Regions from separate parts of the Thiomicrorhabdus sp. genome, predicted to be linked through region 2. Evidence: predicted binding sites of a transcription regulator. Region 2 holds the regulator's gene; the other holds the start of a gene.

Region 1 (6,999 bases), 880 kb from region 2:
TTAGAACAGTCCAAATTTGAATGAATTGGGTTCATTCTAAACAATGCAAAGCAATACATCAAAGATGATTTGTATAAGTGTGTTTATTATTTGTAAAACCTATGTATAAGGTTGTCGTCTGTTATCTAATTAGTGGGCTGCCTGCTTCTAAATTGGTAAAGGTAAGCAAGCCCTAAAATAAGAGTGATTAAAGCCGGAAAAACCAATGACCAGTTTGGAAAAAGTCTGTAGGCAAAGATGCCAATAACGCCGCCAATAATGAACCCTAAAAGTAAAACAATTAAAGCATTACCCTTCCAAGACCATGCTCGTTTATGTTTTATTTTTTGTGCTAAATGCACACCCAAGTCGGTAACGGTTCCTGTAACGTGAGTGGTACGAATTTGTAATCCTCGATAACTGGCTACCAATGCGTTCTGTAAGCCGCAGGCAATGGCGGCTAATAAAAGAGAAAGATCTGACTGTATAAAACTAAAGAAGGTGGCCAGGCTTAATAAAATACAGTTTAGTAATAGTGCATAACCATAATTGGGAGTGGTTTGGTATTGGGAATGACCTATTAACCAACCAGAAATAAAAGCACCGCCAAAGAAGCCGCTTAAAATCATGAAGTTGTTGAGTAGGTCTATCCATTCAATATCCACAATGGCATCACTCATGCGAGAGCTAACACCTGTCATTTGGCTAACAGGTATGCCAAACTCGATTAACATGGCACTGTTAATGTAACCGGCAATAAGGGTCATAATAAAACTAATTACATAGAGTTTGGTGGCAGATAATTTAAAATCCACGTCATTTTCTATGTGTTCTTTTATAGGGTAAGGCACATAAACTCCAGAAATAAAAAAGGCCTGCTAGAAATTGAATTCTAGCAGGCCTGGATAATTAACCGCAATATGTATAAGGTTTAATTACACAACTAATAAGTTTTTTAATTTATTTAATGCTTGTTGTTCAACCTGGCGAATACGTTCCATAGAAACACCGTATTCTGCAGATAACTCTTTTAAACCAACTTTATCGTCTGTTAACCAACGTTTTTGCAAAATATCACGGCTGCGATCATCTAAGGTCGCTAACGCTTGTTGCATGCGATTCAACTCATATTCTGCGTTGTTCTCTTGAATAAGAGTCATTTCTGGGTTGGCTTCTTGGCTGATTAATACTGGGAACGTGGTGTTCTCATTATCCTCATCCATCTGCATATCAACCGATAAATCTTTACCGTAAAGACGTGTTTCCATTTCTAATACATCTTTACGAGTTACACCTAACTCTTCAGCAACGACATCGGCATCTTTATCGCCAAACCATTCCAGATTTTTTTTAGTGCTACGTAGTTTAAAAAACAGTTTACGTTGTGCTTTGGTTGTGGCTGTTTTAACAATACGCCAGTTTTTGATAACATATTCATTAATTTCGGCACGAATCCAATGTACTGCAAACGTCATTAAGCGCACGTTTTCTTCTGGGTTAAAGCGTTTTACTGCTTTCATTAAGCCGATATTACCTTCTTGAATAATATCGCCTAATGGTAAACCGTAACCATTGTATGAGCGTGCAACTGGCACTACATAACGTAGTGAAGATAAAATTAACTGACGAGCTGCTTCAACATCATCTTGGTAGTAGAGTTTTTCGGCAAGCGTTTTTTCTTCAGCCGCTGTTAACTGTTGCACGCTTTTAATGGTGTGCAAATAAGTTTCCAGGTTCTGTCCTGGTACTAATTGGTGTGCTAATACCTCAGCAGAAGGAAGTTTCTGTGCTTGTTCCGCTTGTAGGTAATTTGTAATTGTCTGAGACATACATTGCCCTCCATTAATACTTTATGTAGTTAATATAACTCATTTTTAGCACTCAATGCAAGAGAGTGCTAAAACAAGTCATTATCTTTCAATTTTCTGGTAGAGGTTGTTGGTTGGTTTTTTTATCAAGCCTGTTTTATAGGGCTTTAATGCACTTATTTTTATATCTAGATTTTCAAAGTGTGAAGCAGATAATTGAGGCAGTTTGTACTAAGTCGGAATGCATTAAGAGCGGTAGGTATGTATTTATATTTTATGTATGAATATATATGAAGTTAAAGTAAAAAAGCCAAACAAAAGGTTTTTGTTTGGCTTCAGAGAATCACTACCACTCTTATACGTTTGTCATTAATATAACAAACAGTAAAAAACGAGTAGTAAGGTGCTAAATTCAGTTATGGATGCAAAAAATTATAGTTTGATACCTTATTTACCAAGCCTAGAAAATATAGAGATGTCAATTTTATAACATCACCTTTAAACATCTGATCGATATATCTTAATTTAAAATTTGATCATTCTTTTTTGCATTACTGAATTTATGCGTTTTCTGGAAACTGACCAGTCTGTTGCATCATCTCTAACCATGCATCACGCAGTTCGGTTAAGATTTCAATTGCGCTGTCTAAATAGAAAGTATCTTTTTCAAACACCGCTTCTTGAATGCTTTGATCGGCATAACGATATAGCTCTTCTAAGTCATAAGCTAACGGTGTATCTTTGGTAAAACTTAAACGGTCGCGTAAGGCATCCAAAATCGTTGTCATACGGCCTAGATGAAAGCCCTTTTCTACTAAAGCTTGGCTTTGGTGGCAAACTTTTGCCAGGTTGCCTTTATCTACGGCACCTTGTAAAAGCAGTAGGATGGTTTTGCGTGGATTTTCCGCCAATGTTTTTTCGGCTTCTTGGTTTCTGCGGTACTCTTCTAAAATAGGCGCCTTAATATCGGCTGCCGTATTGTTATTTAAAGTCATGTGATTCCCCTAGTGTGTTTAGCGGTTTTCGCTTTTGTCTTGTGTAAGGTTGGCAAGTCTTGATTTTTTTATTCAAGTTTTTGCTTTGTCTGTCGTACAGCATATGACATGCCAAAAAATACAATAAGGGCAGTTGATGAAATAAGTTAGACAGAAGTCTTTAGAAGATTGTGGGTTGATAACATTATGATTTTAAAGGAATAGTTTATTGTTAGAACAGCGGATAAAACAGCAGAAAATAAATGGTTTTAAGTGTTAAGTGTAAGAGTAAAAATCATTTTACCAGGCCTGGTAAAACTGAAAAGTGTCAAAAAAAATGGTAGAGATTTAAAGGTTTTTTAGAAGAGATACGATTTAAAACCGATTCTTTAAGAATGCTTGGTTCTAAATCGCATTTATATTGCCGTTTTTCTGTAAAAGTATTATTGTAAAAGCCAATCTGAAAAGTGGCTTCACACTTTATGAGTCAAAAAAATTAAAACGTCACTTGTACCGAATTTGCCGCTTTATCGGCTTTATTAATGGCCTCTTCAATACTCTCAGCTCGAGCAATAGCAACTCCCATTCTTCTGCGACCATCAATGTCTGGTTTACCAAATAGGCGTATTTGGGTGTCAGGTTCAGCTAAAGCTTGTTCTAGGTTTGAGAAGTTGGTTTTAGTTGAAGTGCCAGTTGGCAAAATTACGCTAGAGGCACAAAAACCATGTTGGGCAATGTTAGGAATCGGCAAGCCTAAAATAGCACGAGCGTGTAAGGCAAATTCTGATAAGTCTTGTGAAAGTAATGTAACCAAGCCAGTGTCATGTGGACGAGGAGATACCTCGCTAAAATAAACTGTATCACCTTTAATAAACAATTCAACACCAAATAAACCGCGACCAGTTTCACCGCATAGGTTGTTGGCCACTTTTTCGGCAATTTCTTTTGAGGTAGCTAGGGCTTTTGGGGGCATGGCGGCAGGTTGCCAAGATTGACGATAGTCCCCATCTTCTTGGTGATGCCCAATTGGTTCGCAAAAACTAATGCCGTTTTCATGGCGTACGGTTAACAGAGTAATTTCATAGTCAAAATCCACAAAACCTTCAACAATTACACGGCCTTTACCGGCACGGCCGCCTTCTTGAGCGTAATCCCAAGCGGCTTGAATATCATCGGCAGATTTAATCACGCTTTGCCCTTTACCAGACGAGCTCATAATGGGTTTTACCACGCAAGGTATGCCAATACGTTTCACAGAAGCGGCAAAGTCTTCCAGTGTGTCTGAGAATTCATAAGGAGAGGTGGGGATATTTAACTCTTCTGCCGCTAAGCGACGAATACCTTCACGATTCATTGTCAATTGTGTGGCACGAGCGGTTGGTATTATTTTGACACCTTCTTTCTCCATTGCCGCTAAAGTATCGGTAGCAATAGCTTCAATTTCTGGAACGACCATATGTGGTTTTTCGAGCTCTATGATTTTTCTTAAGGCATTACCATCTAACATATCAATAACATGGCTACGATCTGCAACCTGCATGGCTGGGGCGTTTGGGTAACGATCAGCAGCAATCACTTCTACTCCAAAACGTTGCAATTCAATGGCAACTTCTTTGCCTAATTCACCTGCTCCGCATAATAAAACACGAACCGCTGTTGATGAAAATGGTGTACCAATGCTCGACATGGCATCTCCTTTGCTTAAAGGTAATTAAGAAAAACAAGGCCAAATATATCGGCCACAGTTTAAAAAACTTTAGAAAAACTTTTAAAAATATTAAAAAAATATTTAAAAAGCTTAAAACCGCAAAGCGGTTGTCTTAAACACCCAATATTATACGGTATTTTATGAGGCAACACGGCTCAACGGAACACGAGGTTAAGCACCATGGTAGAGTTAAGTAGCCCAGTAAAAGCAGAAACAATCACTTCTCCTGAAGTAGAGCGTTTTCTACAGTCTGAGCGTAGCCGCACACAAACATCGATTCAACGCCACGAAGAAGAAGTGGCAGGTTTTAGTGTGAAAAAAATGATGCGTGCATTACAAAATCGTTTTTCACATACTGGTGATATCTCAAATGAAATTGCAGAAATGGTTGAGAAACAAGTGCAGATGCGTACTCGTGAACTCTTTCGACAAGCCAATTATGATGCCTTAACTCACTTGCCAAATCGTGCGTATTTCAATACCACTGTCGAACAGCTTGTTCTTAAAGCCCAAGAAGCTGAAGCAGACTTTGGTTTATTATTTTTAGATTTAGATGGTTTTAAATCGGTAAACGATAAATTAGGTCATAAAGCGGGTGATGAGTTATTACGTAATGTCAGTGCTCGTTTAATGTCTGCAACACGAGAAGGCGATATCGTGAGTCGTCTTGGTGGTGATGAATTTGTGGTGTTACTTGCGGATGTAGCCGAGAAAGAAACCATTGAAATTGTTTGTCAGCGCATTATCAATGAAGTGAGTCGACCCTATTGGATTAATGGTCATGATGTTGAAATCTCTACCAGTATTGGTATTTCTCGTTTTCCGTTGGATGGCAAAACTTCGACAGAATTGGTTGAACTTGCCGATCAAGCGTTATATGTTTCAAAACAGAGTGGTCGTAAAACCTATCGTTTTTACCATGAGATTGTAGAAGAGACCATTTCACCAAAACATGTTTTGGTTAATCGTTTATATGATGCGGTAGATAATGGACAAATTGCCTTACAATTTGAGCCTCAAATTGATTTAACCTCTGATTCGATTGTTGGTGCGAGTATTACCGCAAAGTGGGATGAGAAAGAAATTGAATCGCCATATTTAGCTAGCTGGATTGAAATGTTAAATGACTCTAAAGCGGGTTATACGGTTGGTGCATGGTTAATGGATTCTGGTTTGTATTATTTAAAGCAGTGGCAACAATATAATGATGCCATGATTGTTTCGATTCCTGTTGTAGATGCGTTATGGCAACAGCAAGATTTAGTGGCCATATTAAATGAGCGTTTTGCTCACTTTGATGTGCAAACTTCTCAAGTACAGTTAGAATTCTCTATTAAAGCTTTAACCGAGAATAAAGCGTTGCAAGAAGTACTTAATGCTTTAACGGCAGCGGGTTATCAAATTACCTTAAGTGAAGTCGGCAAAACGCCATTAGATTTGGCCTTATTGGCTCAATTAAATTTACAAGAAATTAAATTAGACCGCGATTGGTTGCAAGCAACGATGGCAAATGAAAAAGGCCAAAAATGGGTTCAAGCTCTTGTGCAAATGGCTAAAAGTCTAGACTTATGTGTGATTGCCACGGGTGTTGAAACTCAAGAACAAGCACTGCAATATCGCAGTATGGGTTGTTCAATGGCGCAAGGTGAAAACTGGTCTGAACCAGTTGATGCAGAGCAGCTTCAACAATCTATTCAACAAGACTTACTTGTTATAGCTTAATCACTTATTAAATTTTTAATATAGCCAAATTAGTATTTTGTTAAATCCTTAAAACCCCTGCTTGGGGTTTTTTTGTGTCTAAATCTTAACTCTACGGCTATTTGCTGTGACATTTTTTAACGTCACAGGCTTGCGTAATGGTTACAAGTGATACTAAAGATTTTTAGATTTACCCTATGCTCAGACGACATAGAAAGCCACAGGATATACCAGGCCTGGTAAAATCAAAATTATCAATAAAAGCAAGCTCAACCTAAATGTAGAAAGAGTTGTTAACTTATAATAGAGAGTAAGCCATGCATAAAGAAATCAATTTAAACCAAATTTTTTGGCTAGTGAGTTTTTTAGTTGTCTTTACGTGGTCGGCTATTTACCCTAAAGATGGCTTTACTTGGTTTTTAGAGGTTGCCCCCGCTATTATCGGTTTTGTGTTGATTGTGTTTACTCGTAAACGGTTTCCGCTTACTTCATTGCTCTATTTTTTAATCCTTATTCACTGTTTTATACTTATGGTTGGTGGTCACTACACCTATGCCGAAGTTCCTCTGTTTGATACCTTTAAAGAGATGTTTAATTGGAGTAGAAATAACTACGACAAAGTAGGCCATTTTGCTCAAGGCTTAGTACCGGCATTAATTGCCAGGGAGATTTTGATTCGTAAACAGATTGTAAAAGGACAGGCCTGGGTAAACTTTATCAGTGTGAGTATTACCTTAGCGTTTAGTGCATTTTATGAATTGATTGAATGGTGGGTTGCTTTGAGTTCTGAAGAGGCTGCCGAAGCCTTTTTAGGCACACAAGGTTATGT
Region 2 (6,999 bases):
TCATCATCTAATTCTTGCTCAACTAACCAGCTTTGAACATGCGGAAGTTTCTCAATTTCAAATAGGGCGGTTACATCGGCTTTTGGGGTGTTGTGGCGAACTAAAGAGCTATCGGCACGTTCACCTAAAGCGAGGCCTAAGGCATCTAATAAAATCGATTTACCTGCACCTGTTTCACCCGTTAGGGTAGTGAAGCCAGTATTAAATTGCAGTTGAAGTTTTTCAATTAGGGCTAAGTTTTGAATAGAGAGTTCTTGCAGCATATAAGGAGTTCATTTCACATTAATAAATTAAACAGGCCTGGTAATTTAACAATTTACCAGGCCTGGTGATTTGCTATTGATTTGAGATTATATAGGAAATAAATATAACAAAAAATGCTTTAATTTCGCTTTTTGTCAGCCTTTCACAAAGGCGTTTAAGAAAGCTTGTCGCCCCAGTGTAATTTAGCTCGTAATAGCTCAAAATGGTCGTGATTCTTTGGGTGTAAAAGACGTAAATAATGTTCATTACGTTTCACGATTGTTTGATGGTTTGGCGAAATATCATGGGTGATTTGACCATCACAAATAATCTGCGCTGTTTTGTCACAATATTCATGTGCACGTAATTCCACAGTACTACTGCTATTAATCACATAAGGGCGTGTGCTCATGGTATGCGGATTAATAGAAACTAACGTTATCGCATCAACACCCGGATCTAAAATTGGCCCACCAGCAGACAATGCATAAGCTGTGGAGCCCGTTGGGGTAGAGATAATCATGCCATCAGAACGTTGACTGTTTAAAAAGCGACCATCTACAAAAGTTTCAAATTCAATCATTCGTGGAGAGTCGGTTTTATGAATCACCACATCGTTAATAGCACGTTCTTGGAATGTGAGCTCACCATTTTCATAAACACTCACTTGCAAGACATTACGTAACTCTTCTTGATACACACCAGACAAAATCTCTTCCATGGTTTCAATCATGTCATCTGCGGATACATCGGTTAAAAAACCAAGGCGACCCAGGTTAATACCCAGTATCGGAACATCGTTATCGGTAATACAGCGAGCGACATCCAAAAAAGTGCCATCGCCACCCACCATAACCGCAAGGTCAATTTTACTTTTTAAGTCTTCTCGTTCTAAAAGTTCAACTGATTCATGTCGCGGAAATTTTTCACAAGAGGGCTTATCTAAATACACAGTTCGGGATTTAGAGTGAAGATAATCAATTAGCATTTCAATATTTTCCCAACATTGATTGCCTGTGTATTTTCCAAATATTCCGATTGTTTGAAACATGTTCATAAACTCATATGTAATCTAAGCCAAGCTTAAGGGATGGGTAATAAGTGTTCTATTTAACTCTTTGTTCTAGCTTTGTTGTAGCTTTATTCTAGTGTTTTTAATTTTATAAATTCTATATAAAAGTCAATTGAAGGCCTTGAATAACCAACTATTGTTCATATAATTTAGCAGTGTATCTTAAAGAGTGCTTAAAGTGTTAAACGACCGTTCACAACTATTATTTAAAAACTTAATGGGATTATACCTTAATGATGGCAAGCCGGTAGGGTCAACTACACTCGCCAAATTACCCGATATTGGCTTGAGTTCAGCAACGGTTCGTAATGTGATGGCAGACCTTGAAAAAATGGGCTTGATTCACTCACCGCACACATCAGCAGGGCGCGTGCCTACCGATACCGGTTACAGACTGTTTCTTGATTCCATGCTTACCTACGAGCCTCTTTCACAGCAAAAACAAGCCTCCATTCGTAATGAGTTATCGGTGGGTTTAAACCAAGATGACTTGTTAGAAAGTGCCTCAAAAGTATTGTCTGGCATTACCGGTATGACCAGTTTGGTGTTAATGCCAAATAAACAGCAAGAGGTGCTCAAGCATATCGATTTTATTCAGCTCGGTGCTAATCGTGTATTAGTGGTGTTGGTCTTTAATGATCAAGATGTGCAAAACCGCATTATTGAGCTCGAAAAACCTTTTAGTGGTGATGAACTTCAGCAAACTGCAAACTATTTAAATGAACACTGTTTAGGCAAAAATCTAGCCGAAGCTAAACAATTTTTAATGTCTAGAATGGATACCATTCGTTCTACCACCAATGAATTTATGAGCTCGATTGTGCAAGCAACCGACTTTGTTTTAGAAAGTCAGCTAGCCCAAAAAATGCCATTTTTAGTCTCAGGTAAAACCAATTTACTCAATTACCAAGAGCTGGCGAGTTCAGAAAAATTAAAAGCCCTATTTAACTCATTTGAACAACACAATGAAATGGTGTCACTGCTCGATAAAAGCATGCAAGCCCAAGGTGTACAAGTATTTGTAGGCCACGAATGCGGTAATGAAATTTACCAAGACTGCAGTATTATCACTACGCCTTATGAAGTTGAGGGCGAAATTCTAGGTGTACTAGGTGTAGTAGGTCCAAGCCGAATGAACTATCAAAGAGTCGTACCTAGAGTCGATATGACCGCCAAAATCTTAAGCTCACTTCTTAAAAAATAATTTCATAATTAACGCTCATATTAAGGCTGTTAAAATTTTTATTGTCTGGCTCGATTGATTCTTTATTGTTGAATGGGTTTTAGTGAGTTGTTGATACAAACTTGATTACGTCCAGCCTTTTTTGCGGCGTATAGAGAGTGGTCTGCGGCTTTAAATAGGGTTTGGTAGTTTAGCTCAAACTCTTCAGGGCTTTGATTGATGTTTTCAAGTAGTTCGACCAGTTGTAATGCAATTTTTTTATGGTGGTAAGCTAATCCAATGGAGCAGGTTGTCGTTATTCCTAATGGTTGGGCTTCAGCGACTTGTTGGCGAATTGTTTCAGCTCGTTGTAGGACTTCTTCTTGATTTAAATCTTTAATGATGACAACAAATTCATCGCCACCATAGCGGGCAATTATGTCGTTTGCATGACCATTGTTTTTTAGAATAGAAGCAACGGTTTCAAGTATGGTGTCGCCTGCAGTGTGCCCGGTCATATCGTTTATTTCTTTAAACTGATCGATATCTAATAACATCAAGGCAATCGCTTCATTTTTAGTGATTGCGGATCTGACTAGTTTATCTCCATACTCATCTAAATAATGGCGGTTGTTGATGCCGGTTAGCGAGTCTATGTTTACTTTTTGGTGAAGTGCGGCTTGTTCTTCTATGAGTTCATCGCGGGCACGTTTGCCCATAATTAGGTTGATGGCTCGTGCTAAAAAGTCAGTTTCATTAAATGGCTTGGCAATAAAGTCGCCCGCACCGTGTTTAAGAACATAGACTTGGCGTAATAAGTCGTTCCACCCAGAAACGGCCAGAATAGGGATGTCGCGAATGCGTTCATTGCCTTGACGAATTAGGTTAATTAGGCCAATACCACTCACTTCACCTTCTAAAACCAAGTCAGTAACGACAATATCAAACGATTTTTTAGTATTGTCTAACAGTGCAGCGGCTTCTTCGCCACTTTTAACATGCATCACTTTCCAGCCTGCCGATTTCATAATGTGACTGGTAAAGTCAGCGGTGCTTTGTGTGTCTTCCACATAAAGAACACGAGCGGATATGTTAAGCGTGGCATAGAGCATTAAGCTGTGTAGAGCACGTTTTAGGGTTGGAAAGTCTGATTTAATAAATATTTCGGTAAAGCCAGCATCGTAGGCTTGGCGTTTAAAGTCGGACGAATTATTTGAAGTGAGCAAGAACTTGGGCGTGTTGCATAGGATTTTGTTGGACTTTAGCTTTTTCAGAAACTTAAAACTGTCCATGTCACTTAGTTCATGTGCCACACAGATTGCGGAAGGTTTGTGTTTTTTTAAATAAACCAAGCCATCGTTTCCATTACTAGCTTCAATGATGTGCGTATCTGCATTGCTTAGTGTGAGCTTGATAACATTACGATAGCTATTGGATGGATCTACGATGAGTATATTCATGAATTTTGGACATGGCTTTGTAAGAAGGCCAGCTATTTTAAAGCTAAATGGCTGCAAAAACCAGATTTGGTGATTTTTTTGTCCACTTTTTCATTGAATAGCCGTGCTATTCGTCTCAAAGCTGAAAAAACTATTTAAGCCAGGCTTTTTTCGTTTCGACTATTTCAGCCCAACTGATTCCTAGCGTGTTTTGCTTTGTTACCAGGCCTGGTAAATTCTTTTAAAAAAAATCCGTCTTTGGCTTGAATTACTTAAAGCTATCCCTTATAAAACTCCCGACTAGAAATTTACTGGAGATAACCATGTCTGAAAAAGAGCAAAAAATGAATGATGACGTTAATGCAGAAGCTGTTGAAACCCAAACTGCAGAAGAGGCGGTTCAGCAGGCTGAAGAAGCTTTAGATAATGCACAAGAAGCGGTTCAAGATGATATTGCAGCTTTATTAGAAGAAGCCAAAGCAGAAGCGGAAAAGCATAAAGATATGGCATTACGTGTTCAGGCCGATATGGAAAATTTACGTCGCCGTACTCGTATTGATGTAGAAAGTGCACACAAGTATGCATTAGAGAAATTTGTTAATGCGTTATTGCCTGCTATGGATTCTATGGAAATGGGGATTGATGCTGCCTCTAAAGAAGAGGCGACTCTTGAAAGTATTCGTGAGGGGGTTGAAATGACCTTTAAGCAGATGTTGGATGTACTTCAAGAGTTTAACGTTGAGCGTGTAAACCCAACGGGTGAAAAGTTTGACCCTAATTTGCATGAAGCTTTAACGATGATTCCATCGCCAGATCATGAAAGTAATACGGTAGTTGATACCATTCAAAAGGGTTACACATTAAACGAGCGTTTAGTACGTGCTGCACGAGTGATAGTTGCTCAGTAAGTCTTTATTTGTAAGGGGGCGTTTGTTTGTGTTTAGTGAAGACAAAATAAAACACAAAAAACAGCGTAAAAAATAGAAAAAAAGTGGTTTTTAGACTTGAAAGCTTTTTTTACAGCCCTATATACAAGTCAACTTAGTAAAAACAATTATTTAACAAATATTATTTAAAAGTCTTAACTTACAATTTCAGACCGCTAAACGCTTTAATTTAAAGCTACCAGGCCTGGTAATTCTAAGTTTGCAATTTGGAGAAAATCAAATGGCTAAAATTATTGGTATCGATTTAGGAACCACCAACTCATGTGTTGCGGTAATGGAAGGTAAAGAAGTTAAAGTTATTCCAAACGCCGAAGGTGCACGTACAACTCCATCGATTGTTGGTTATACAGCAGATGGTGAAGTACTGGTTGGTGATTCAGCAAAACGTCAAGCGGTTACAAACCCAGAAAACACTCTTTTCGCAATCAAACGTTTAATCGGTCGTCGTGCTGATGATGAAGTAGTAGCTAAAGATAAGGATATGGTTCCTTATAAAATCGTTGCGGCTGATAACGGAGATGCTTGGGTTGAAGTAGCTGGTAAGAAATTGTCTCCACAGGAAGTTTCTGCACGTACTCTGATGAAAATGAAGAAAACAGCAGAAGATTACCTAGGTCATGAAGTAACTGAAGCGGTGGTAACGGTTCCTGCTTACTTTAACGATGCTCAGCGTCAAGCGACTAAAGATGCCGGTAAAATTGCTGGTTTAGAAGTTAAGCGTATTATCAACGAACCAACAGCGGCAGCACTTGCATATGGTATGGATAAAGCCAAAGGTGACAGCAAAATCGCAGTTTACGATTTAGGTGGTGGTACGTTTGATATCTCTATCATTGAAGTAGCGGATTTAGATGGTGAAAAACAAGTAGAAGTACTTTCTACTAATGGTGACACTTTCTTAGGTGGTGAAGATTTCGATAACGTAATTGTTGACTACATTGCAGAAGAGTTCATGAAAGATCAAAATGTTGATCTGAAGTTAGACAAGTTGGCTTTACAACGTGTTCGTGAAGCGGCAGAAAAAGCAAAAATTGAGCTTTCATCACGTGAGCAAACAGACATCAACCTACCATATGTAACGGCTGATGCAACGGGTCCAAAACACCTAAACATGAAAATTACTCGTGCTAAGTTTGAGTCTTTAATTGAAGGCCTAGTTAAGCGTTCAATTGACCCATGTAAAATGGCTCTTAAAGATGCAGGTCTTTCAGCTTCTGAAATTGACGATGTTATCTTGGTGGGTGGTTCAACTCGTGTACCAATGGTACAAGCCGCGGTTAAAGAATTCTTTGGTAAAGAGCCACGTAAAGATGTAAACCCTGATGAAGCAGTAGCAATGGGTGCGGCGATTCAAGGTGGTGTACTTTCTGGTGATGTAAACGATGTACTTCTATTAGACGTTACTCCTCTATCTCTAGGTATTGAGACTATGGGTGGTGTAATGACTAAGTTGATTGAGAAGAACACAACGATTCCAACACGTAAGTCACAAGTATTCTCTACAGCGGAAGATAACCAAAATGCGGTAACAATTCACGTAGTTCAAGGTGAGCGTGAAATGGCTTCTGGTAACAAATCTTTAGGTCAATTTAACCTAGATGAGATTCCAGCAGCACCACGTGGTACACCACAAATTGAAGTAACATTTGATATTGATGCCAACGGTATACTAAACGTATCTGCTAAAGATAAAAATACAGGTAAAGAGCAACACATCACAATCCAAGCATCTTCTGGTCTTTCTGAAGAAGAAGTAGAAGCAATGGTTAAAGATGCTGAAGCTCACGCTGAAGAAGATGCAAAAATGAAAGAACTAGTTGAAGCTCGTAACCAAGCAGATGCAATGGTTCACGCAACCAATAAAATGGTAGCGGATGCAGGTGACTCTGTTGATGCAGCTGAAAAAGAAGCCGTAGAAACAGCAATCAAAGCAGTAGAAGAAGCTATTAAAGGTTCTGACAAAGCAGCGATTGAAGAGTCTGTGACTAAACTAGGTGAAGCAAGTCAGTCAATTGCTCAAAAAGCACAAGCTAAACAGCAAGCTGGTGGCGATGCAGCTCAAGAGCAAGGTTCAACAGACAATGCAGACGATGACATCGTAGATGCAGAGTTTGAAGAAGTGAATGACGATAAGAA

The links. The regulator HrcA, encoded in region 2, represses chaperone genes, less so after heat shock. The targets are predictions, from matches to a motif close to TTAGCACTCNNNNNNNNNGAGTGCTAA.
Region 1: a site for HrcA is predicted at 1,854-1,880, ahead of rpoH (RNA polymerase sigma factor RpoH). Genes of this name have one in related genera too.

The regions. Positions count from the first base shown of each region.
Region 1 covers NZ_OY759719.1:547,745-554,743, forward strand. The annotation lists gene ovoA (5-histidylcysteine sulfoxide synthase) at 1-1, opposite strand, end outside; gene ACORJQ_RS02250 (YoaK family protein) at 126-830, opposite strand; gene rpoH (RNA polymerase sigma factor RpoH) at 915-1,808, opposite strand; gene fliS (flagellar export chaperone FliS) at 2,348-2,782, opposite strand; gene purT (formate-dependent phosphoribosylglycinamide formyltransferase) at 3,258-4,448, opposite strand; gene ACORJQ_RS02270 (putative bifunctional diguanylate cyclase/phosphodiesterase) at 4,650-6,191, shown strand; gene ACORJQ_RS02275 (DUF2238 domain-containing protein) at 6,488-6,999, shown strand, end outside.
Region 2 covers NZ_OY759719.1:1,431,282-1,438,280, forward strand. The annotation lists gene recN (DNA repair protein RecN) at 1-263, opposite strand, end outside; gene ACORJQ_RS06255 (NAD(+) kinase) at 419-1,294, opposite strand; gene hrcA (heat-inducible transcriptional repressor HrcA) at 1,494-2,519, shown strand; gene ACORJQ_RS06265 (diguanylate cyclase) at 2,582-3,937, opposite strand; gene grpE (nucleotide exchange factor GrpE) at 4,240-4,824, shown strand; gene dnaK (molecular chaperone DnaK) at 5,084-6,999, shown strand, end outside.